4 regions of the Proteus sp. Marseille-Q3619 genome follow, and region 1 is predicted to be linked to each of the others. Evidence: predicted binding sites of a transcription regulator. Region 1 holds the regulator's gene; each other region holds the start of a gene.
What was found. Region 1 encodes CRP, which controls carbon source genes, mostly activating them, when cyclic AMP is high. Its sites were predicted from a motif close to ATGTGANNNNNNTCACAT; they were not measured.
Positions count from the first base shown of each region.

Region 2: a site for CRP is predicted at 2,027-2,044, ahead of ACWPWK_RS07065 (NupC/NupG family nucleoside CNT transporter). Genes of this name have one in related genera too.
Region 3: a site for CRP is predicted at 3,488-3,505, ahead of deoC (deoxyribose-phosphate aldolase). Genes of this name have one in related genera too.
Region 4: a site for CRP is predicted at 3,449-3,466, ahead of ompW (outer membrane protein OmpW). Genes of this name have one in related genera too.

Region 1 covers NZ_CBDIMP010000001.1:1,900,270-1,905,642, reverse strand. Annotated here, with positions in the region: gene ppiA (peptidylprolyl isomerase A) at 155-724, shown strand; gene ACWPWK_RS08720 (aminodeoxychorismate synthase component II) at 1,099-1,674, shown strand; gene argD (bifunctional acetylornithine/succinyldiaminopimelate transaminase) at 1,792-3,006, shown strand; gene crp (cAMP-activated global transcriptional regulator CRP) at 3,104-3,736, opposite strand; gene ACWPWK_RS08705 (OsmC family protein) at 4,049-4,456, shown strand; gene ACWPWK_RS08700 (phosphoribulokinase) at 4,546-5,373, opposite strand, start outside.
Region 2 covers NZ_CBDIMP010000001.1:1,549,933-1,555,305, forward strand. Annotated here, with positions in the region: gene deoC (deoxyribose-phosphate aldolase) at 1-46, opposite strand, end outside; gene ACWPWK_RS07065 (NupC/NupG family nucleoside CNT transporter) at 566-1,867, opposite strand; gene ACWPWK_RS07070 (TatD family hydrolase) at 2,210-3,004, opposite strand; gene ACWPWK_RS07075 (patatin-like phospholipase family protein) at 2,997-4,061, opposite strand; gene ACWPWK_RS07080 (BON domain-containing protein) at 4,191-4,535, opposite strand.
Region 3 covers NZ_CBDIMP010000001.1:2,596,614-2,601,986, forward strand. Annotated here, with positions in the region: gene prfH (peptide chain release factor H) at 1-497, opposite strand, end outside; gene ACWPWK_RS11995 (RNA ligase RtcB family protein) at 497-1,633, opposite strand; gene ACWPWK_RS12000 (DeoR family transcriptional regulator) at 1,949-2,725, opposite strand; gene deoC (deoxyribose-phosphate aldolase) at 2,781-3,449, opposite strand; gene rbsK (ribokinase) at 3,629-4,549, shown strand; gene murQ (N-acetylmuramic acid 6-phosphate etherase) at 4,786-5,373, shown strand, end outside.
Region 4 covers NZ_CBDIMP010000001.1:26,628-32,000, reverse strand. Annotated here, with positions in the region: gene trpB (tryptophan synthase subunit beta) at 1-586, shown strand, start outside; gene trpA (tryptophan synthase subunit alpha) at 586-1,392, shown strand; partial or broken gene ACWPWK_RS00165 (BON domain-containing protein) at 1,667-1,979, shown strand; gene ompW (outer membrane protein OmpW) at 2,652-3,299, opposite strand; gene ACWPWK_RS00155 (YciC family protein) at 3,733-4,503, shown strand; gene ACWPWK_RS00150 (SulP family inorganic anion transporter) at 4,611-5,373, opposite strand, start outside.

The DNA.
Region 1 (5,373 bases):
ATAACAGTGCTTAAAAATTAAAATTTACCCTGTTATAACGTAATTAGACTTATTGAGCGTAAATAAAGGTAAATGATTGGCACTATTTACCTCAGCGAATTAGAATCGCTGCATATAAAGTAAGTTGTAGACTATTAAAGTAAAGGATCCCTGCATGTTAAAACGTTTTCTTGTCACCTTCGTTACCGCTTGCACTTTAACAACAGCGACTTTTGCAATGGCAACGGGAGAAACCTTCGTTAAATTAGTCACCTCTGAAGGCAATATTGAAATATCACTGGATAATAAAAAAGCCCCAATTACAACGAAAAATTTTATTCAGTATGTCGAAGATGGGTACTATAACGGCACCACTTTTCATCGTGTTATTCCTGGCTTTATGGTTCAAGGCGGTGGTTTTACTGCTGATTTACAGCAAAAACAAACCAGAGCGCCAATTAAAAATGAAGCCGACAATGGATTACGCAATGTAAAAGGTTCTATTGCCATGGCTCGCACATCAGATAAAGACAGCGCAACCAGCCAATTCTTTATTAATGTGGCTGACAATGCATTTTTAGATCACGGTCAACGTGATTTTGGCTATGCCGTATTTGGTAAAGTTGTGAAAGGAATGGATGTAGTTGATAAAATTTCACAAGCTCCAACTCGTAATATTGGACCTTACCAAAATGTGCCAGTAAAAACGGTCACTATTTTATCTGCGGAAGTCGTAAAACAATAAACGCATTATTAGGATAGGATATTTACTTATTCTAATAAGATAAAATGCATATAAACCGGAATGAATATTTTCATTCCGGGATTTTTAGTACAAAAAAAATCTTTTTGATCCTTCCTTTTTTCGTGTGATCTCCTGCAATAAGTATTCACTACGCTATTAATCACTCTATTCATCATCAATTACCGTCATTCTTGTTATTGCGCAATAAATCAGCAGGTTTTCTTGCTTACTATTCATATTTTACACCTGTGCTATGATAATCGGCTTTGTTGTACCCAAGTCGGTTAAACAACGAGCTATTTTGGCAAATCTACACTCGCTTTAAAATAGTAATAAAATAGATAATGATAAGAAAATCAGTCGGATAGGCTAATATGCTGTTACTTATTGATAATTACGACTCGTTTACCTACAACCTCTATCAGTATTTCTGTGAATTGGGTGCTGAGGTTGTTGTTAAGCGTAACGATGAGATCGGACTTAAAGAGATAGAAAAGATGATGCCAGCACATCTTGTTATCTCGCCAGGACCTTGTACTCCTGATGAAGCAGGGATCTCTCTTGAGGCTATACAGCGGTTTGCCGGTGAAATTCCTATTCTTGGCGTTTGTCTTGGACATCAAGCGATAGGACAAGCTTTTGGTGCATCAGTTATCAGAGCACGAGAAGTGATGCATGGTAAAAATTCATTAATACATCATAATCAACAAGGTGTTTTTAAGGGACTTAATCGGCCTTTAAATGTGACGCGTTACCACTCTTTAGTGATTGATGCGACGACATTACCCGTACCTTTTGAAGTGACGGCATGGAGCCAACATGATGGAAATGTTGATGAAATTATGGGAATTCGCCATCGTACTCTGCCAATTGAAGGGGTTCAATTTCACCCAGAAAGTATTTTAAGTGAACAAGGGCATGAGCTATTAAATAATTTCCTTAAATATTAAATGGATAGCATTTAAATAGCGAAATAACGCCTTTTTATACAAAACCACATTTGATTTTTTATTCATATTTAGTGATTATATTTTCATATTGAATATGAATAACGATCAGGTGGGGTAATGACAAAGCAAAGCATCAACCGGGCAACTTACGATCAAGTAATGTTGCCAATTTATTCACCCGCAGAATTTATTCCTGTCAAAGGGATGGGTAGCCGTGTTTGGGATCAGCAGGGAAAATCGTATATTGATTTTGCTGGTGGTATTGCTGTTTTAGCACTGGGGCATGCTCATCCTGCTCTTAATCAAGCCTTGAAAGAACAAAGCGAACAACTTTGGCATGTTAGTAATATTTTTACTAATGAACCAGCATTGCGTTTAGCACAAAAATTAATAGATAACACATTTGCAGAACGTGTCTTTTTTGCCAATTCAGGCGCAGAAGCGAATGAGGCAGCATTTAAGTTGGCTCGCCATTATGCCATCACTCGCCATAGTCCTTATAAAACTAAAATTATTGCTTTTCACCATGCATTCCACGGCAGAACACTGTTTACAGTATCTGTTGGTGGGCAACCTAAATATGCAGATGGTTTTGGCCCTAAGCCTGCAGATATCGTGCATATTCCTTTCAATGATTTAGAGGCGGTTAAAGCTGTTATTGACGACCATACTTGTGCTGTCGTATTGGAACCTGTGCAAGGTGAAGGTGGTGTCACGGCAGCAACACCTGAGTTTATGAGGGGGCTACGTGAATTGTGCGATAAGCATCAAGCTCTGCTTGTTCTTGATGAAGTACAAACAGGTATGGGACGTACAGGCAAGCTTTTCGCCTATATGAACTATGATGTGACACCAGACATTATTACAACTGCAAAAGCGCTAGGAGGTGGTTTTCCACTCAGTGCGATGTTAACAACACATGAAATAGCTTCTGTAATGGGCGTAGGGACTCATGGTACAACTTATGGTGGCAATCCATTAGCTTGTGCAGTGGGTAATGTCGCATTTGATTTAATTAATACACCTGAGGTACTTGAGGGTGTAGAAAAGCGCTATCAATGGATTGTGAATGAACTGGTGGCAATTAATCAAACGTACGATGTCTTTTCGCAAATCCGTGGACAAGGTTTATTGATCGGTGCGCAATTGGCACCACAATATAAAGGTAAAGCCAAAGAGTTACTCAGTCTTGCTGCCAAACATGGCTTAATGATGTTAAACGCAGGAGCAGATGTAATGCGTTTTACACCATCGTTAATTATTACCCAAGAAGAATTACAAGAAGGAATGGTGGCATTAAAAGCGGCTATTGCGGAATTTGTAAAAGGGTAGTGCGGACTAAAAACCCCATCTATAAGGATGGGGTTTATACAGATTGTATCATCAATAGCCCTTTTATTGGGCTATTGTTTGTTCGGGGTGGGGAAACTTAGCGAGTCCCGTAAACGACGATAGTTTTACCGTGTGCTGAGATCAGGTTTTGATCTTCTAGCATTTTGAGAATACGGCCTACAGTTTCGCGTGAACAACCAACGATTTGACCAATTTCCTGACGTGTAATTTTAATTTGCATGCCATCAGGATGCGTCATGGCATCGGGTTGTTTTGCTAAGTTTAGTAAGGTCTGTGCAATACGGCCTGTAACATCAAGGAAAGCAAGGTTACCTACTTTTTCTGATGTTGTTTGTAATCTGTTCGCCATTTGAGCAGAAAGGCGCATCAGAATATCAGGGTTAACCTGAATTAATTGACGGAATTTTTTATAGGAAATTTCTGCTACTTCACAGGCTGTTTTTGCTCTAACCCATGCACTACGTTCTTGATCTTCTTCAAATAATCCAAGTTCACCGATGAAATCCCCCTGATTTAGGTAGGAGAGGATCATTTCTTTTCCTTCTTCATCTTTAATAAGAACAGCCACGGAACCTTTAACAATATAATAAAGTGTTTCCGCTTTCTCACCTTGGTGGATCAGCGTGCTCTTGGATGGATATTTGTGAATATGGCAGTGTGACAAAAACCATTCAAGAGTCGGGTCTGTTTGCGGCTTGCCGAGAACCATTCGCGTTATCCTCTGTACGTTAAATGCAGCCTTTCAAAACGGATAGGTTCCCTTTTGATACAGCGTGCTTAAAAATCCTATCTTTACCTATTAACTTCCTGAGAACACGGTAAGTTAATATGGAGTAGATTATAATAAATGAGAAAATAATGCATTGATCTTAACCACTATCATCAAGCAGATATTGTTTTTAACACAATTAGTGCATTAAGTCTCGTTTTACGCAGTCAGCATAATAAACCTATTTGCTAATTGCTAGTTGAATTATGAGAATGTACTCTTTTAGTTTCTGTCATCTTTAGGGGAAAATAAATGGAAGCGAGAGTTAAGTGGGTAGAAGATTTATCTTTTGTCGGTGAGTCTTCTTCTGGTCATCAAATCATGATGGATGGAAATTCGGGTGATAAAGCACCAAGCCCAATGGAAATGGTATTAATTGCTGCAGGTGGGTGTAGCGCTATTGATGTTGTGAGCATCTTACGTAAAGGTCGTCACCAAGTGACTGATTGTGAAGTGAAATTAACATCAGAAAGACGCGAAGAAGCCCCTCGTCTATTTACTGATATCAATTTACATTTTATTGTTTCAGGTAAAGAATTAACGGATAAAATCGTAGAACGAGCTGTTCAATTATCCGCAGAAAAATATTGTTCTGTTTCTTTAATGCTAGGAAAAGCAGCCAATATTACGCATTCATTTGAAATAAAAGATGCCGACTAATTTTGATATTTTAAAATAAAGTTTAATTCGAAAAATAATATCCCTTAATTAATGGGATATTATTTTTATAGAGATAAATTTTATTTTGGTTAACTTATCTTTTCGCCATTTAATAATTTTTTGACTAATGGCGCCATAATTAATTCCATCGCTAATCCTAATTTCCCGCCCGGTACAACAATAGTATTTATTGTTGACATAAATGAGCCATGCAACATCGCAAGTAAATAGGGAAAATCAATATCGGTTAAGCCTCGAAAACGAATAACAATAAAGCTTTCATCGAGAGTGGGGATTGCTTTGGCAGAAAAAGGGTTTGAAGTATCAACCGTTGGAACTCGTTGGAAGTTAATGTGAGTGCGTGAGAATTGAGGAATAATATAGCTAATATAATCATCCATTGAGCGTACAACCGAATCTCTTACCGCCTCTTGTGAGTGTCCTCTTTCTGTGGTGTCTCGAATAAGCTTTTGTATCCACTCTAGGTTTACGATAGGGACAACACCCACTAGTAAATCAACATGTTGTGCGACATCGTGCTCATTGGTGACAACGCCCCCGTGTAACCCTTCATAAAAGAGAACATCGGTATTGTTTGGCAAAGGCTCCCAAGGTGTAAATGTACCTGGTAATTGGTTGTAGGGAGTGGCTTCATCATAAGAGTGTAGATACTTGCGAGATTGACCTTGTCCTGTATCACTATACTGACTTAAGGTCTTACTCAGTAAGCTAAAATCATTTGCTTCAGGGCCAAAATAACTGATATGTCTACCTTGTTCTCTGGCTTTTCTTATCGCCATATCCATTTCAGGACGGGTATAGCGATGGAAACTATCTCCATCAATCAATGCAGCATTTGCATTGAGTTGTTGGAATATCTTACGAAAAGCTTGGCTTGTTGTGGTAGTTCCTGCACC
Region 2 (5,373 bases), 350 kb from region 1:
CCATCAAAGACAGCGCAAGGCGCGCTGCAGCGGTTAAATCTGTCATAAAACTCTCCAACGATGTTTCTCAAGCCCTTTTGGGCGTACGCTTAAGGTTAGCGATTAAATTTGTTGGCGAGCGGACTTGGTTCCTTGAAGATGTTGTTGTAACTTGCGCTACAACGACAGCTGAGCTCCCTCTCACCGCGCTATGCTCACTTCGGCGACCCGTCATTGAGCCTTCGCCATTCCATGAAGTTTCAGCACATCTTATTTGAACACGCTAAGGAACAATTAGATGTGCTTTACGTCACACTAATCAAATGCAACTTGCAAACAATGACATATAAGTGTGATCAACATCACAATTAGGTCATTTTCTGGTTTAATGTTACTCGAATAACGCCTCTAAGTCGTCTTTATAACGCAAAAAAAGCGAGATCAATATGAAATGATATCGCTATTGACCCTATTCAATACAAATTGCGAAATATCTCTCACAATAAAAGTAGTTAACATTACAGCAGAAAACAAACATAAAAGAGCAGACAGGCAAAACCCATCTGCTCTTTATAATCAAAATCAATTAAGCAGCAACAACAGCCATTGCGGTTAATGCAAAGAAGAAACCTGCAATCGTCGCACTCATTAAGTTAGAGAGTGTACCAGCAAGTACGGCTTTCATCCCTAAACGAGCCACGTCTTTACGGCGATTTGGAGCCATTCCACCTAAACCACCTAGCAGTACAGCAACGGAAGAGAGGTTAGCAAAACCGCACAGTGCAAAGGAGATAATTATCTTTGTTTGTTCTGATAAGATGATTAAGCCTGATGCAGCAACTTGAGCTTCATCTTGTAGATATTTGCTAAATTCAGAGTAAGCATAGAATTCATTAATAACCAGTTTTTGACCAATAAATGAGCCAGCAACGGTCGCTTCACTCCAAGGTACACCGATTAAGAAAGCAATAGGTGCAAAAACCCAACCTAATACTAATTCTAATGAGAAATTCTCATAACCAAACCAGCCACCAATGCCACCTAAGATACCATTGACTAATGCAATTAACGCAACGAAAGCAAGTAACATAGCACCGACGTTAAGAGCAAGCTGTAAACCTGAAGATGCCCCAGCTGCAGCTGCATCAATAATATTTGCTGGTTTTTCTTCATCGGTCATTTTATCCAGCGCATCTTTTTGATCGTCTGGCGTTTCTGTTTCAGGGATCAACAGCTTAGCAAAGAGTAAACCACCTGGTGCGGCCATAAATGATGCCGTAATCAAATACTCTAATGGCACGCCCATGCTTGCATATCCAGCAAGAACAGAACCAGCAACAGAAGCAAGGCCACCACACATAACAGCGAATAACTCAGAGGTTGTCATTCTTGCAATATAAGGACGAACAACAAGCGGAGCTTCGGTCTGACCCACAAAGATATTGGCTGTTGCAGACATCGATTCTGTGCGTGATGTACCAAGGACTTTCTGTAAACCACCACCAAGAATCTTAATCACAATTTGCATAATGCCGAGGTAATACAGCACAGCAATTAAAGAAGAGAAAAACACGATAACAGGCAGTACGCGTAGGGCGAATACGAAACCGCCACCACCAAACAACTCGAACATTTTATCTGATACTAGGCCTGCAAATAGGAAGCTCATCCCATTATTGCCGTAATCAATAACATTCTTAACACCATCAGAAACCGCAAGAAGCACTTCGCGACCACCGTCGGAATAAAGAACAAATGCACCTAAGCCAATCTGAATAAGGAATGCGCCACCAACTGTACGTAGTCTAATTGCACGTCGATTGCTGGAAAACAGAATGGCTATCAATATTAATGTTGCCATTCCGACCAAGCTCATAATGAGTTGCATTGAAGGATCCCTGTTCACATAAAAATTTAATGGATTATCAATAATGCTCTAACCTGAGATTATTGACTCTTTTTGCCAGATAATTATACCTAGTCCAGAAAAAGAACCCTCTATATCCATCACAAATAGCGCTTGGAAAAAGCAACACAAAACCCACAAATGAGAAGTAGATCACATAAACAAACCTAAAAAACGCACTTATTGAATAGGCTAATTTAAAAAAAATATCATTCGATTAACAAATGATGGCTTTAATCTTAAATAGCAGAAATAAATGAACGTTTTATTTGTATAAGTACAATTAAAATAAGGCGTATTTTTAATCTTTTTGATTAAATAAGTTTAAGATAAAGACGAGGTGTTATCTTTTAATTGGAATAATTGTAGGCTATTGAGATAGAGTTGCTCTGCGATCACCTCTGGTGATCCTTGACGCAGATCACAGAGTTGGGAAAAAACGTTCTGAATACGCTCAGGGCGATTAGGTTCACCTTGAAAACCACTCACAGGCATATCAGGAGCATCTGTTTCTAATAACAGACATTCTAGTGGTAACGAGGCAATTGCGCGGCGAGTTTTTTGTGCTCGCTCATAAGTAATAGTTCCACCAACGCCAATAAAATAGCCTTGCTGAATAAACTTTTCTGCCTGTTGCAGACTTCCTGCAAAACCATGAATAACCCCTTTGCGAGGCACATCATAACGGCGTAAAAGTGCACTTAACTTATCGTGGGTTTTACGTGAATGTAGGATCACAGGCAAATCAAATTCAATCGCTAGTTTAAGCTGTGCAATTAAAAACGCCTCTTGCTTCTCAGGCTGAGGATTATCCATATAGTCATCAAGCCCTATCTCTCCGATGGCAACACAACGAGAAGCTGTTTTTAATTTCTGTTTTAATTCCAAGAGATGCTGTTCAGTGTGCTCTTCAATATATAAAGGGTGTAACCCCAATGCACAATATAATTGATGATGATTATTCGCTAACTCTGCAACAACATCAAAATTCCAACGTGCAACGGCGGGAATAATTATTTTTTCAATATGAGCTTGATGCGCTAGTGACAAGCTGTTGGCAATATCATCATAAAAAACCGGAAAATCAAAATGGCAGTGAGTATCAATAAATTTATTCATTCTGAATTTGCCTCACGTCAGGATGTACGCTTCGAGTTCCTTGTTGAATAATAGAAGCATTCTCTGCTTTATCAGCCTTCGCTTCTTGTTCAAACAAGCTAAAGACTTTTCTATCATACTGTTTGAATTTTTTCTTAGAGAAATGCTGACCAATTGTCGCCAGAAAATAACGCCCGCAACGTCTCCCCACATGATAATCATGATTTAATGCATTTAAACGACTTCCTAATGCACTAGATTGCAATGTAGTTGGTGGATATATTTCAATAACAACAACATCTTCTGGGGGAGATTGGATAAATTTAATTGTGTCGGTATAGGTTTCGATATGTACTTGAGCCATCGCCATAAAGCGCTGTAAACGGCTATTTTCAAACCATTTTCCCATACGCTCAACCCATTCTGTTGTGTATTGATATTCAGAAGGAACGGTACGAACAACGACAATAGTACGACAACCACGTCGATAAGCTTCTCTCACAGGAATAGCATCGCTGATACCACCATCATGATAAACAACATCATGAAATAAGACACCATTACGATAAAAAGCAGGAATGGCACTGGATGCTTTGATTATCTCAAGCCAAGTCGGTTCATCGGGCTGAAAATAATTTGCCTGAAAATTATCAGAACGACTTGCCACCATATAAAATTCGCGACCCGCATCAAAACGGCGTAGTGCTGTTGGCATATCAAGAGGCATTTCTTTAGCCGTTGTTTCTATATACCAATCAAGATCGAGTAAATTGCCGCCACGAACAAAGCGAATAGGATTGAAGAATTGATTATTAGTTGTATAGCGATTAATAATTTTACGTGCATACCCACGCTGACCACAGGCAAAAGCAGATAAATTTTGCGCTCCCGCAGATACCCCAAGTAAAATATCAAAGGGATCAAATTGTGATCGCATAAATTCATCAAGGACACCCGCAGTAAAGATCCCGCGTTGTCCCCCGCCTTCACAAACTAAAGCAACTTTACCTTGTGGCAATGATGATTGAAATTCGAGTGCCGTAATATTATTTAATGTGACAGGTATATACTTCCCCATAATGTCTCCTTTATACAACTTAACAAAGGATACCCTCACATTTTTTTGACGTCATTCTTTTTACGTATTCATACAAATAATTTAGACAATATCTTCTTAGAATATGACGAATATAAAAGAAAATCATGTTTATGATTTGATATTTACATCTGAGTCTACGCTTTTAACTCCTTCAATTTTTTCAATAACTTGCAATATTTTTTCTTCTTGCGCTTTACTATCAACAAAACCTGAAAGAAAGACATGCCCAAATTCAGTACGAATAGAAATATTGTCACTATCGATATCTTGCATTGGCAATAGCGTACCTTTAATTTTATTAGAAATAGAAGTATCGCTTAGATTCTGCCCTGTGTTATTCGTTACAGTATTAATTTCGCTATACCACGATGTTTCGGCTGACGCGCCCATACTGAAAAAAGTTAAGCCCATTGACATTACTAACGCTAATTTTAGCGTTTTATATTGTTTCATTGCTCTCCCCCTAATCACAATAACTGCGATAGGAAATATGTGTATTTTTAATATGTGTATTTTTATTAAGTACTAAAAAATTTTAACAAACTAAGCTATTACACTAATAATCTATTGGCATTTAATAAAGCAAAAAATAACAAATAAAGACTAATCCTAATGATTTTATTCTATTAATAACCCATAAAACTATAAAAAATTTTACATTTATTTATAAATAAGTATAAAAACGAGTATAATTTTAGCAGAAAAAAAAGAGTAATTCCGAATGAAGAAGGGTTTTTGGGCAGGATATTCAGGGTATACAAAACGAATTTAATAGAGAAATCGAGTATCTCACAGAGTGTTATTGTTAAATAATGTGCAATGACGTAAAAAAACAAAAAAGGCTATATTAAAAATATAGCCTTTTCATTGAGTTAAATACTCAAAATAAGTCTAGATGCAGCTTCAGCATGCTTACTTTAAATAATTCGAGCTGCAACTTGAAACATAACAGCACTCTTACTCTAAATAATTCAAGGTGCAGCTAGGCGACAAGTGAATGAGTCGCTAGGAACATACAAAAGTATGTGACTAGTGCAAATGAACGTAGTCAACAACGCTGCAACTTGAAACATGGCAAATAAATACTCTAAATAATTCAAGGTGCAGCTAGGCGACAAGTGAATGAGTCGCTAGGAACATACAAAAGTATGTGACTAGTGCGAATGAACATAGTCAACAACGCTGCAACTTGAAACATGGCAAATAAATACTCTAAATAATTCAAGGTGCAGCTAGGCGACAAGTGAATGAGTCGCTAGGAACATACAAAAGTATGTGACTAGTGCGAATG
Region 3 (5,373 bases), 700 kb from region 1:
ATATAAGCCTCTAAATGCCATGCAATAAGTTGCTTAGCGAGCTTTTTATTCGCGTGCTGGCTACGTTCTGATTGCACTTTGACACTAATACCTGTGGCAATATGTGTTGCTCTGACCGCAGATTCTGTTTTATTAACATGCTGACCACCAGGGCCATTTGAACGCATGGTTTCAAAGACAATTTCTTTGTCATTAATTTCATCAGGTTGTTCAAAACAAGCAACACCAATAAACCAGTTTTTACGTTTATGCCGCGGTCGTAACGTACTTGCACATTGCCATTGCACAGAGCCTGCCCACTGTTGCGCGATAGCCTGTGCATCAGCACCTTCAAGAGACACTAATGCCGATTTTAAGCCATGACGTGAAGGCTCTTTTTCAAGAACTGTGACGTTCACTTGTTGTTTTGTGGTTGATTTCAAAAAGTAATTTAAGGCTTTTTCAACCGCTAAACAGCACTCTTCAGGGCCTTGTGCGGAGGTGAATTGTAATAACATTACGCCATCTCCCCACTTGTTTTATAGGTGATCACGGGTTTTAAACGTGCGATGACTTCGATTAGTCCGATACTCACCATACTTTCAATCACAGTCTCAATCGATTTATAAGATTGCGGTGCTTCTTCATAAATCAGTTGTTTATTGGCACAAATAATACGGCTACCTAATTCAGTTCGTGAAAGTTGTAAAGGTGTAAAACGGTGTGATAATCGGCCTTTGCACTCTGTACGCATCCATTTTCTACCTGCACCATGGGGTAAGGAATGAAGGCTTAATTCAGACACAATTGGCTTAACAATATAGCTGTAATCACCGCGTGAACCCGGAATAACCACCATATCGTGATGTGCGGGTGTTGCACCTTTACGATGTAACCAACCTTGTTGACCATGTAATTCACAAGGCTCTACAAGGTTATGATTTACATCAGAAATAACTGTACCTTGAGTGCGAATTTGGCGCATCATTCTTTCACCAATAAGGCGACGATTAATCTTTGCGTAATCAAGTGCATTATTGTGGGCTTGCAAATATTCATTTGCCTCTTCGGTGTTAGCAACAAGTCCTTTATGACCAAACTGTTCTGTATGAGCACGTAAGATAGATTGTCCTAAACCTCTTGATCCGCTGTGAACTAATAGCAATAACTGTTTTTTATTGATACCACTTGCAGCGAAAAGCGTTTCATTAATCACTTGGTCAATTTGTTGGAATTCAGCAAAGTGATTACCACCACCAATAGAGCCTAAAGAGCCAGCAAAAGGATGATTTTGCATTTCAGTCGGTAGATGAGCTTCTAGCCATTCTGAAGGCGCGATATCACTCATTTCACTCAACTGTTTCTCTGCTTTATCTAAGTTGAGTTTGCTGTTTTTAAATTCTGTTTGAAAGAGCGTCATGCCACAGCCAATATCATTTCCGACTAAAGCAGGGTAAAAGCGATTAACAGAAAAAAAAGCAGCGCCAATGGGATAACCACGCCCCGGATGTAAATCAGGCATACCTGCGACATAAGCCATATCAGGAAGTTGAGCGGTTGTTTCTAATTGTTGGATTGCTTTGCTTTCAATCCAAGTATTATCCGATGCGATATAACAGACGCTATCAGATAAATAATGAACACACTTGTCCATATACCAATCCATATAATGTAAAGGATAAAAAAATAAATTGATTGGCGGACAGCAAAAAGAAGGAAAAAAGGATTACTTCTGAGATTGTCCGCAAAGAGTATTCATATTTGTCGTTGTCATGGGATACCTCCTTGCAGTTAATTGAAATGGATGTGAAATAATAAATCGCGGGCATAGTAACCACTTTTTTTTGCATTGGCAATCAAAAAGTGGTGTGGTTTTTCTTTATTTTTTAAAAAAAAGAATTAATAGATTTTATTTAATTTAAGGCTAATTTCCTTTTATTTGCTATTTCAGTTAGTTCTCTATTTTTAATTAATAAATTACTTTTACTGAGCTTTTTCGGCAATAATCTTCGTAATCATCCGTTAATTTTCTATCTGTGATAACAACATCAAACTGAGCTAAATCGCCCATATTGGCTGTCGCTGTTTCATCAAAATAGTGATATTTGGTGAGTAAGATCTTACGAATAGATTTATCCATCGCTTTTTTCTTCATGTACAGATCGTCGATGTTATAACAGGTAACGCCAAAATCGAGATGAACACCTTCGGCTGAAATAAAGGCTTTTTTGGGATTAATGCTATCAAGATAAGAAGGTTGGGTAGGATTGTAGAAAGAGTCACTTTTAGGACGATATTCACCTCCGCAGAGTAATACGGTGGCATTTTTTTTCTGGCTTAATGCCAAAAATACTCGATGAGAATAACAGATCCCCGTGAAATGCAGATTATCAGGAATAAGCTCAATCAGTGTGGGAATAAACTGCCCGTTATCGAAAAAAAGAACATCGCCGTCAGATACCATGCCAGCGGCAAGATTAGGAATATGAAGTTCTTCAGTTTGATCTGGCGTAATAATATTAGAGGATGTTGAGATTAACCCTGAATGGGGCTGGGCTAATGCAACAACGTAGCCACCTAATAATGACATCGGAAAAGGGTTTTCGGCGTCAGAACTAAGGTCGCGCCTAATTGTCATTTCAGAAACTTCAAGGATCCTTGCGGCGTCTTTAAGATGTATGCGACCTGAGCGTTTTATACATTCACTGAGGCGGCGCAAACGTTCGTGCTGTTTGGTCTCTATCACCGAAGGATCCTTGTGTTATCGAATAGCGTACTCCAAGAAAATATACGCTAAATAATTAGTAGTTTGATTCAGGTGCATCTGAATCTGTTGCGATAGCGACACTTGCGCTAGCGCCGATACGTGTTGCACCTGCTTTGATCATGTTTAATGCTGTTTGGCGATCGCGAACACCACCTGATGCTTTCACACCAACTTCATCACCCACTGTTTTGCGCATTAAAGCAACATGATGTTCTGTTGCGCCCATTGTACTGTATCCTGTTGATGTTTTCACAAAATCAACGCGGATCTCACGACACATTTCACAAACTAAACGTACTTCGTCGTCAGTTAATAAGCAAGTTTCTAAAATAACTTTCAGAGTTGTATTACCACAAGCGGCTTTTACTGCTTCAATATCTTGTTTTACAAAGTCTAAACGACCGCTTTTTAACATTCCGATATTGATAACCATATCTACTTCTTGTGCGCCTTGACGAATAGCTTCAGCGGCTTCAAAGGCTTTTGTTGCTGTTAAACCAGCCCCAAATGGGAAGTCGATAACACAACATACTTTTACATCACTTCCATCAAGGCAAGTTCTTGCTAAAGGGATGTAAGAAGTGTTAATACAAACAGAGAAGAAACCGTGTTCAACTGCTTCAGCACACAATTTTTTGATTTGTGCTTCAGTTGTATCTGCAGCAAGAAGGGTATGATCGATATAATTAGCTAATGGACGCATAGTATATTCCTTAATAAGAAGATTGTTATTCATCACCCATGTGATTTTGGCAACATATTAGTGCCGTTTTAACGGGATAACAATCACAAATGATATTTAAATAACATGATACTGTTATACAGCTATCAAAATGTCACTATTTTCACATTTAAAAATTTCATATAAGAGTAAGAGGCGCTATGGATATCGCAGTGATTGGTTCAAATATGGTGGATTTGATCACCTATATAGACAGGATGCCAAAAGAGGGAGAAACCCTTGAGGCGCCAGCATTTAAGATTGGCTGTGGTGGTAAAGGGGCAAATCAAGCTGTTGCTGCTGCTAAATTAAATTCAAAAGTGATGATGTTAACAAAGGTTGGCGATGATATTTTCGCGGATAACACCATCATGAATTTAGAGTCTTATGGTATTAACACGCGCTATGTTGAAAAAGTGCCTGGTACAACAAGTGGTGTTGCGCCCATTTTTGTGACTTCTCAATCATCAAATAGCATTTTAATTGTTAAAGGTGCTAATCAGCATTTATCGCCAGAGGATATTGATAGAGCCACAGATAGCCTGAAAAAATGCAAAATAATCGTATTGCAATTAGAAATCCCGCTTGAAACGGTGTATCACGCCATTGAGTTCGGTAACAAACATCATATTCCTGTGTTATTTAACCCAGCGCCTGCTTCAAAAGCATTAGATCTTGATATTGCAGCTCGTTGTGACTTTTTTGTTCCGAATGAAACAGAACTTGAAATTTTGACTGGTATGCCAATCACTACAATGGATGAAATCCGTGAAGCCGCTTGTTCTTTACTACAAAAAGGCTTTAAGAATGTTATCGTTACATTAGGTGAAAAAGGCGCATTATGGATGAATGGTGAAATTGAAAAATATATTCCGGCCATTAAAGTTGATGCAATTGATACTAGTGGGGCGGGGGATGCCTTTATTGGTTGTTTCTCCCATTATTATGTTCACACCAATAATATTGAAGAAGCGTTAAATAAAGCCGTGATGTTTTCTGGTTTAAGTGTTGCAGGAAAAGGCACACAATCTTCTTATCCAAGCCTTGAAGAGTTTGGGCAGTTTCTAGCGCAAGCCAAGTAGTACACTTCTGCACTATCACATCTTTGTATTCCACTTGCTATCTCATTTAAAAAGCAAGTGGAATTTCTTTAAAATCAATAGATTATTATGTTTTTATAGTCACTGTTGGATTTCTTAAAAAGAAAAAAGGTTTAACTTAATGTGACTGATTTCACAGAGTGGTGACAATTATCATTGAAATATAATTTCATAAGATGTAATTTTAATTGAAATTTGGTTTCATTAAGGTTGTTATGATGAAAGAAGATGCATTAAGCGAATGTCTTAAAAATGAAAGCAATCAAGAAACAACACAGTTTTCTGAATTAAGCGCTTTAGAGTTGGTTACGCTTATCAATAGTGCAGATATGACTGTTGCCAATGCAGTTAAAAAAGAATTACCCGCTATTGCTAAAGCAGTAGAAAGAATTACTGAACGTCTGCAAAAAGGTGGACGTATTTTTTATGTTGGTGCAGGAACAAGTGGCCGATTAGCGGTACTAGACAGTGCGGAATGTCCACCTACTTTTGGTGTATCTCCTGCATTAGTACAGGCGATTATTGCTGGCGGTCATGATGCAATGCTAAAAGCGGTTGAAAATATTGAAGATAGCCAAGAGGCGGCAATTGAAGAGCTTCAACGTCGTCATGTCAGTGATAAAGATGTCGTTATTGGCATTGCCGCAAGTGGTCGCACTCCCTTCACTGTCGCAGCTTTGCAATATGGCAAGAAGCTAAAAGCATTGACAGTATCTATTACTACGCGTGGCAAAAGTATGATGAGTGAAATTGCTGATTTATCTATTGCACCAGATGTGGGCGCAGAGGTGTTAACAGGCTCTACA
Region 4 (5,373 bases), 1.9 Mb from region 1:
GTTTCAACGCATGATTGGTGATGAAGCCAAAGCACAAATTCTAGAGCGTGAAGGTCGTCTACCTGATGCTGCTATCGCTTGTATTGGCGGTGGTTCTAATGCTATCGGTTTATTTGCATCCTTTATCCCAGAAACTTCGGTGCAACTAATTGGTGTTGAACCTGCGGGTAAAGGTATTGAAACGGGTGAACACGGCGCACCACTGAAGCATGGAAAATTAGGGATCTATTTTGGTATGAAGTCCCCAATTATGCAGACTGATGAAGGACAAATTGAAGAGTCATATTCAATTTCAGCAGGTCTTGATTTCCCATCTGTCGGGCCTCAACACGCACACTTAAATAGCATTGGTCGTGCTGATTATGTTTCTGTTACCGATGATGAAGCCATAGAAGCATTTAAAGCACTTTCTCGCCGTGAAGGGATTATTCCAGCCTTAGAATCTTCTCATGCATTGGCTTATGCACTGAAATTAATTGCACAAAATCCTGACAAAGAGCAGCTATTAATTGTGAACTTATCAGGCCGTGGTGATAAAGATATTTTTACTGTAAACGATATTTTAGCAGCGAGAGGAGAAATCTAATGAGCCGTTATCAAGTATGCTTTGAAGCATTAGCACAAAAACAGCAAGGCGCATTCGTTCCTTTTGTCACATTAGGTGATCCTTCTCCTGAGCTGTCATTACAAATTATTGATGCGTTAATTGAAGGTGGCGCAGATGCATTAGAGATTGGTATTCCCTTCTCCGATCCTCTTGCAGATGGTCCTACAATCCAAGGGGCTAATTTACGTGCGCTTAATGTCGGTGTAACGCCAACAGATTGCTTTGCGCTCTTAACTAAAATTCGTGCAAAACATCCTAATATTCCTATTGGCCTATTAGTTTATGCCAACCCTGTTTTTAGTAATGGCATTGATAATTTTTATAGTAAATGTGAGCAAGCAGGCGTGGATTCTGTCTTGATTGGTGATGTACCTTTACGTGAATCAAAAGAGTTCCGTGAAGCAGCACAACGCGCAAATATCAGTCCTATTTTTATTTGTCCACCTAATGCTGATGATGAACTTTTACAAGAGTTGGCAGCATCAGGTAAAGGCTATACCTATTTATTATCAAGAGCAGGTGTAACGGGTACAGATAAACGTGCAGAACAATCGCTAACACATCTTACTGACAAACTAAAAACCTATAATGCCCCTCCCGCATTGCGGGGTTTTGGCATTTCTGAGCCTAAGCAAGTTAAAGAAGCGATTGCCAATGGTGCCAAAGGCGCAATTTCAGGCTCGGCAGTGGTTCAAATTATTGAGAAAAATCTTCATCAACCCGATGTGATGTTAAAAGCACTGACGACATTTGTGAAAGAGATGAAGGCAGCTACCCTCGCCTAATTGCTTTAAATACGCTTAGTGAGATCCGCTTTAGAGAAATAATTTGCTATTTTTCTAAGCGGATTACTCTTAATTTATTATCTATTCAATCCCACTCATTGACTGCTGAAACCGCGATAAACCGCGTTATCATTCCCTCGTTCATATTCTTAATCAAATAATTTTTTTATCTAAAATTGGGCGAAATTTTATTTTTTGGTCATACTTTATAAGGTACTTTATATTTTCTTTTCGGAAATACTCAATCAATAATGTAATTACAAGGAGTTTGATGATGAAACTATGGGCAAAAATCTCCGCTGTTATGGCAGCATTACTGATGGCATTAACTTTATCTGCATGTTCTCCAACCGCAACATCAGAGGGTACTGGGGGTATTTTGATGACTCCGTGATCACCACTAAAGTGAAAACAGCGCTAATTGGTGAAAAAATCTTAATTCAACACAAATCAGCGTTGAAACATTTAAAGGTAAAGTTCAACTAAGTGGTTTCGTCTCTTCTCAAGCAGATGCCAATCGTGCCATTGAAACAACACGTAAAGTAACTGGTGTAAAAGGGGTTATAAACTCAATGGTTATTCGCTGATCCGCTTTTATTCTCGTCTTCCTTTAGCCCTAATTTTCTAGACCACTTCGGTGGTCTTTTTTTGTCCAAGATTTTTGTCTTAATCATTTAATCTTTCATAAAGTAGATCAATTTTTGCAAAAAAAACAAATAAGCTAAAAAGTGTCTATTTTTACTCCACGCTAGAATTAGCTCATAAAAAGAACAAATAAGAAATATTACTAATCATTTTGAGATTATAAGTTAACCACCTTATTATCCTGAATATCTCCTCTGTTGATATCATTTTATTCTTTTTCTATTTTCTTCTATCTATTGATAGATAAAGCCGTTTTACTAAATCCAAATATAAAGATGTATTTTAAATACATCTATAAAATACACTCTTTTACTTATTAAAATGCCAGCAACTCTTAATAAATAAAACTACACTTTTTTATTTTGATAATATCAATAAATAAAAGATGTATATTAAATACACTTTAATGAATGTTAAAATGCTAAATGTCTTATTTCAGATGTATATTTACCTATTTAATGTTGCTTTTAATAACTCATAATTCAGGTATTAATAATAAAAAAAGAAGCTGTATATAATCTAGAAATGAAAGATTTTTAGTAAATCAAAAGATAAAAAAAGCGAAGGTAATCTTCGCTTTTTCATTATGAGATATTCTTTTAAAGAAAGAATAATTAGAAACGGTAACCCACACCAAACATAAATACAAATGGGTCTAAACGTGTTTTAACGTCAAAATCTTTGTCCGCAACAGTGCTATTAAATCTTGCTTTTGTTTCGATGTTCATCCACCAAACAGAAGCATTCAACATCCAGTTTTTATCAAGGTTATAATCTAAACCTGCCTGTGCCGCAAAGCCCCATGAATCCTTAAGATCAAGACCATTTAAGCCTAAGCCATCTACAGCAGGGTTATTATTAAATTTCTCATCAAAGAAAGTGGTAAAGTTAAGACCTGCACCTAAATAAGGACGTAATTTATCTTCACCATTACCGAAGTAATATTGTGCCATTAATGTTGGTGGTAAATGTTTAACTTTTGCAATTTCACCTACACCCGTCAATGATACTTTATGTTCAAAAGGCGTTGCTGCTAATAACTCAACCCCGATATTATCAGTGATCATATACCCGAAAGTTAAACCTAATTGGGTATTATTATTTACTTCAAAATGGTCGCCACCTAATATTGCATCAGAACCCGCATTAGGACGAACTGTTGCAGTACCCGCACGGAATAAAAAATCACCTGCTTGGTGAGCAAAAGAAATAGAAGGCGCAAGAGTTGCAGCCGCTAAAATAAGCGCAGAAAGTTTTTTCATTATTTAACCCATTCCTGTAATAAGTAAAATCTCCGCTAAAAATATAACCATTTATTGATAATTATGATCTAATGCCGATCACAACTTTGGAATTATTTTTGCAGAAAGTGTTATTTCTCTTTTTATTATTTATCAATACTATTATTTATAATTGATCCGCATCAAATTACCCATTAATACCATTTTTTCTTATAATTAAATTTATTATTACTGTTATTTTTTGAATAAAAAATATCCTTAAAAGACATATTTAAAAATAAAGTTATTATTGTGTTAATATAATGTTTATTTTATTTTCGGTGATGAGGGTGTTCTGATTATCAACATCAAGAAACAATCCAAATAAGAGAAGTAAGAGAAAATATCCCTTTTTGTTGTTGTAAAAGGTACAATAGCGCGCATTGACACAGTCTATTTTTATAGGAGCAGTTTCATGCCTACCACGGCACGCACAATCTACCGAGACAGTCTTAATTTTTATAAGAATGAACGACGTAGCATTGTTACTCTTTCCGCTATTCTTGCTATTATTTTAGCGTTCATTCATGTCTTCATTGGCCCTAATCCTCAAGAATACCAATTGATGATTGAATTTGTGGCTAATTTTAAAAATACACAGCTTTCTTCTGCCTCTCCTGCTGAGTTAGAAGCAATGTCAAACAGTGTCGTGGGTATTGCCAAAAAAGTGTTATCACTGTATGCATTTGAAACATTACAGCAAAGCATCTTGGTTCTAACCTTATTGATGTTCGCCATGGCAATTTCCACAGGTCATAACGTCACCTTAGGTCAAACATTTAATGCAGCCCTACCTCGCTTACCTAAAATGTTCCTATTGATTGTACTGTGCTCTATTTTGATTAGCGCCGGTTTTATGGTGATGATTATTCCTGGCATCATTTTATTAATTGGTTTTGCATTAGCCCCCGTTGTTTTAGTACGTCAACAAAATATGGGAAGTGCAATACGTTTGGGTTGGAAGGTTGGATTTAGTGAATCGGCTGCGCTGATCCCTGCTTTAGGTATTTGGATCTTATTGCAGTTCGGCATTGGTTTTGTGAGTAATCTTACAATTCAACTACCTGATGTTATCCATAACTTCTTATTCTACTTCCTAAAAAATATGGCTTCGGCTTGGATGATTATTTATCTGTTCCGTTTGTTTATGTTGGTTGAAAACAAATACACAACGCAACAGCGTTAATCTATTCAAAGCGTTATCATTACCTATAAAAAATCCCGTGTATAAGCTAATCACTTATCACGGGATTTTGTTATTGATTATGTACCAATAAAGTTTAACCAGTACACTTAGAGAGTAGATGTATGACTCGTTGTTGGCGCATCTACTGTATTCTCATCATTATTTTCAGCGTCTTGTTTTAGTGCCTCTTTTCTTGCTTCTTTCTGTTTTTCTTTGATCTGCTGTCGGCTTTGATACAAGCGGATCACAAAATAGAGATCTGGGGCAATAATCAAATCATCTTCATTGAGCGAAATTTTATTCCGTTCTATCCAACGATTTAACTCCGTTCTGCGCCCCGCTAGAACCAATTTAACGCCTTTTATTCGTAATTCTCTTATTAGCTCATCAATGGCAGCAAATACGCTGACATCATCATAAGTAAAGCTTACAGCAGCATCTACCGCTAACCATGCCGGTCTTTGAGGTGCGCTATCAACCAGTTGTAGTACTCGTTTTTTAAAATAACCCACATTAAAATAAGTCAGTGGTGAATTAAAACGGTACATCATTAAACCATCAATAGGCTCAATGCCATTATCCTTATTCATTGAATGAACCATTCCTTGTTCATCAACACCCAACAACTGATCGCTAGGTCGAAAAACAATACGTAAGAATTGTAATAGACCTAATAAAACCGCAAAACCAATACCATTAATCAGACCTGTCAATAACACAGCTAATAATGTAAATGATGCCAATGTAAATGCTTGTTTATTACGCTTACGATAAGACCAAATATGACGAATACTAAGCAGTGACCAAGAAGAAACTATCAACACTATCCCTAACGAAGACAGTGGAATATAAGCAAGAAAATCGGTCATA